2 regions of the Moraxella canis genome follow, and region 1 is predicted to be linked to the other one. Evidence: predicted binding sites of a transcription regulator. Region 1 holds the regulator's gene; the other holds the start of a gene.

The links. Region 1 encodes PhoB, which activates phosphate uptake and scavenging genes when phosphate is short. Its sites were predicted from a motif close to TGTCATNAANCTGTCATAA; they were not measured.
Region 2: a site for PhoB is predicted at 1,138-1,156, ahead of U0021_RS05600 (porin). Genes of this name have one in related genera too.

What each region holds. Positions count from the first base shown of each region.
Region 1 is NZ_CP139961.1:898,711-901,128, forward strand. Features, by position in the region: gene phoR (phosphate regulon sensor histidine kinase PhoR) at 1-429, opposite strand, end outside; gene phoB (phosphate regulon transcriptional regulator PhoB) at 432-1,121, opposite strand; gene pstB (phosphate ABC transporter ATP-binding protein PstB) at 1,415-2,221, opposite strand; gene pstA (phosphate ABC transporter permease PstA) at 2,323-2,418, opposite strand, start outside.
Region 2 is NZ_CP139961.1:1,248,409-1,250,826, reverse strand. Features, by position in the region: gene pheS (phenylalanine--tRNA ligase subunit alpha) at 1-949, opposite strand, end outside; gene U0021_RS05600 (porin) at 1,338-2,390, shown strand.

The sequences.
Region 1 (2,418 bases):
ATTCTCAAGATAACCCAAAATCACTGTCAAAGGCGTACGCAGCTCATGCGACACATTACCCACAAAATCTGTCCGCATCTGCTCAAGCTGCTGCATGCGCGTATGATCTTTGACCATGACAGCGCAGCGATCATCCGTCAGTCGCACCAAGCGCAGGTTTAGGACATTGCCTGTAATCGTCGGGTGATTTTGGCAAAACGAGTGGGGCAAACTTGGATCTTTATAGATGTCATAAAGCTGCTCAAACGTGCTATTTGCAAACACTGTGCTTGGCAAGGCATGACCTTGCGTCTCATCAGAGGCGATACCAAGCAAGCGCTTGGCGGCAGGATTGATGTACTCAATCGCCAAGCGGCTCATATCCATGACCACGATACCATCAGGCAAATTCTCTACCAATAAACCAAAATCGGCAGCAGAGTGTTTCATGATTATTTATCCGAGAACCGATAGCCTGTACCGCGCACTGTTTGAATCAGCGTATCTGCCCCATAAGGTGCCAGCAGCTTACGCAGACGACGAATGTGCACATCCACCGTACGCTCATCAATATAAACATTACCGCCCCACACCGCATCTAGAATCTGAGCGCGTGTATAGGCACGCTCTGAGTGCATCACAAAAAAGCAAAGCAGACGATATTCGGTACTACTCATGGTGATCTCAGCATCGCCTGCCATGACTCTTTGGCTGGCTGTGTTGATGGATAAATTACCCGCCTGCATCAGCTCTTTGCCCATGCCGATGCCTGTGCGGCGAAGCACTGCCTTGACTCGGCTGATCAGTTCTCGAGTACTAAAAGGCTTGGTGATATAATCATCCGCACCCGCATCGAGCCCATACACTTTATTATCTTCTTCACCTTTGGCGGTGAGCATGATGATGGGGATATCAGCAGTGGTTGGGTTTTTCTTGAGTCTGCGCGCAAAATCAATCCCAGACTCTCCATGTGGCATCATCCAATCCAATAAGATCAAATCAGGCTTTTCGTCGACCACAGCCACATAAGCGCCTTGGGTGTCATAGGCTTGAACCACATCAAAATCCGACAAATCCAAAGTCCCCGCAATCAGCTCATTGATGGCAGGCTCATCTTCAACAACCAAGATTTTTGCACTCATTGATGGCGAACTCCCTAAAACGGCTTTTGGGTAGGTTGAATAAGGCTTTTGGGTAAGGGCTGAGTTAAATTGTAACATAAATATTGTCCGATAACAGCCACAAAACATGGCTTAATTCGTTTAACAAACTTTAATTAATTCATAAAAGTAAGAAGACATCGACCAAAATAAAACCCAAGGAGTGCTAAGCACGCCTTGGGCTGTCCGCCAAAGCCCTTTGACCGATCAAAATACGACACCTTTGATCGCCCCACCAAAGCTTGGGCCCAAGACAGAGACTCTTGCTTGATCAATCAGCCGTGACGACCAGCGATATAATCTGCCGTTGCTTGATTTTGCGGATTGTTGAAGATTTGGCTGGTTTCGCCCATCTCAATCATATCGCCCAAATACATATAAGCGGTGAAGTCAGAGCAGCGAACCGCTTGCTGCATGTTATGCGTTACGATCGCGATGGTATAATCTTGTTTTAGATCATGGATCAGCTCTTCGATCGCACCTGTTGAGATAGGGTCTAGGGCTGATGTTGGCTCATCTAGTAGCAACACTTCAGGGCGCGTCGCCACACTGCGCGCGATACATAGACGCTGCTGCTGACCACCTGATAAAGATAGACCTGATTTTTTTAGCTTGTCTTTGACTTCATTCCATAGGGCAGATTTTTGAAGCGCCCATTCAACGCGATCATCAAGCTCAGATTTAGATAAATTTTCATATAACTTCACACCAAACGCCACATTGTCATAAATTGACATGGCAAATGGGGTTGGCTTTTGAAAGACCATGCCAACGCGCGCGCGTAGCAAGTTAACATCGACGCGGCTGTCTAAGATGTTTTGGTTATCCAAGATAATCTCACCTGTCGCACGCATGCCTGAGTACAGGTCATACATACGGTTTAGCGTGCGCAAAAGCGTTGATTTACCACAGCCTGACGGACCGATAAAAGCGGTAACTTTTTTATCCAAAATATCTAAATTGATATTTTTAAGCGCCTTATAATCACCATAATAAAAGTCAAGATTACGCACTTGTACTTTGGCGGCAGTTTGGCTTAGAGTTTTATCATCGGTGTTGCTATCAGTAAACGCTGTGTTCATGGTTGGGTTCAGACTTTGGTTAAGTGTATTCATGTTGAGTTTTCCTTATATTTGGCAAGTGTTCAAACACTTTGGCTATGTTGGCTAAGATCAATTGACTCTTAATGCGCTTTGGACGATAAAGCACGAGCGATGATGTTTAACAGTAATACCGCAAAAGTGATCAGTAGCGCCGCTGCCCATGCCAAAGCATGCCA
Region 2 (2,418 bases), 350 kb from region 1:
GTTCGACACCCATACCAAAAGCAAAACCAGTGTATTCATCAGGATTAATGCCGCAGTTTTTGAGCACCTGTGGATGCACCATGCCGCAGCCTAATACCTCTAGCCATTTACCGCTGTCAGACAAAATATCCACCTCAGCAGACGGCTCAGTGAATGGGAAAAACGACGGACGAAAGCGAACCGTCATTTTCTTACCAAAAAAAGCATCCAAAAATTCATGGATTAGCCCTTTGAGCTCTGCAAAATTGCTTGATTTTGAGATCATCAAACCTTCCATTTGATGAAACATCGGCGAATGCGTTTGATCTGAGTCGCAGCGATACACACGACCTGGGCAAATGATGCGAATCGGTGGCTCGGTCTTCTCCATCGTGCGAATTTGCACACTTGAAGTATGCGTACGCAGCAAATAATGTGCATCAAAATAAAAGGTATCATGCATCGCACGCGCAGGATGATGGCTTGGAATGTTGAGCGCTTCAAAATTATAATAATCACTCTCAACCTCTGGACCTGTCGCGACGCTAAAGCCAGCTTGAACAAAAAACTGCTTCATACGCTCAGTGGTTTGGGTAATCGGATGCAAGCCCCCTGGCAAAACACCGCGCACAGGTAGACTGATGTCAATTTGCTCGCTGGCAAGCTTGGCATTGAGTGCAGCTGCAGCAAGCTGTTGCGCCTTGGCATCTAAGGCTTGATTGATACGCGTGCGCAGTTCATGTAGATACGCGCCATATTGTTTTTTGGCGTCAGCATCAAGCGCGCCCATCTGCTTTGAAAGCGCAGTCAAGGCTGATTTTTTGCCGCTTAAGCTAACGCGCAATTCTTGAAGTGTACGTTCATCGGCTGCCGTCTCAATCACTGCAATCGCACTGTCTGCAAATGCCAAAAAATCCTGTTCGCCAAGCGTTGCCAAAGGCTGATCTAAAGTGGGTATGGTGGTCGTCATAAAAAGCGCAACTTTCTTTAATTTGCTAAGAATATAAGGGACTCATTGTAAATAATTCACCCAAAAATGTAAACAAGCGATTCAGATTATTCACACCACTGCCCCAAATATTTTGCGATCTTCATTGTTTATCGCTATCAAGCTCATGGCTATTTTTAAATAAAAATCTGATAAATATACCCAAAAATACATGACAATTTGATGACTTTCTTGCCAATAACTATAAAATTTTTGAAAAAATGTTGTCAAATGTTAATAAATTGTGTATATTTACTTTCCGCTTATGACATGTATTACATAACTGCATAATGATATAGCGTATTCATCATACTACCGTTCGGCAGGCATGATGTTTCTATGGAATCACAACCAAAAGGAAGAAGTCTTTATGAAGAAGTCATTTTTAGCGACCGCTGTGAAAGCTGCAACTTTACTCACCCTAACAGCGCTATCCTCAACCGCATTTGCCGATCCTAAAATTTATGGTCAAATTCGTCTGAATACAGAACTGGTTGACACTGAAACCAAAGAAAATGGTGTCGTTACTGAAAAGAGCGATCGCCCAACCATGAATAGTCGTAACTCTCGTATTGGGTTTACAGGCACAGAAAAAATCAGTGATAAAGTTGAACTTGAATACAAGCTTGAATACAAGATTGATATTGCTGAGAGCACCGATAGCAACTTCTCTGCCCGTCATGGTTATTTAGCACTCAAACATGAAGATTATGGTCGCTTATTGGCAGGGCGCACCATCACAAATGATGATAACATCATCACAGGCAATGCATGGCTATGGGGCACAGGTATTGGTCCATTTTCTGGTCATGAAACCGCTTGGGCAAGCAATGGCTTCCTTTATACCACCCCAAAATTCAACAACGGTACAACTACCGCCTTTATACAATATGGCATGGATGAGGGCAAAGCGGAAATTAAAGATGGTAAATTGGTGGACAATAAAGGTTCACGCACTTTTACAACTTTTAAAAACGGCGAGCTAACAGATATCAGTCGTGATTTTGTTATAATTGGTGCTCAGTATGATGGCGACAAAACAACAGGTGGTGTCGCCTATACTCGTGCAGGCGACGACCTAAATGCGCTACTTGTTGCAGCAGACTACCAGATTAACGACCAGTGGTCTGTCAATGGTACCGCTCAATACACCGACTTCAATAGCAATGACAATGAGTTGGCACTGTTTGGCGGCGTCGCCTACAAAGTAAAAGACCCTGTGCTTGCCTGGGTGGAGGCGTCTTATACCGATAACTACAAAGGTTATGGCAATGGCGAGGCAGTCGGTGTCAATGTGGGTGCATCCTACGACTTTAGCAAAACTTTCAAGGCTTTTGCGAATGTCGGTTTCCTAAAAGAGGAATTCAATGACACCGAAATCGATTCCAAAGGTATCGAGTTAGGAGCGGTATATCGTTTCTAACCCCGCCCCTCCTAAGGCAAATAAAATA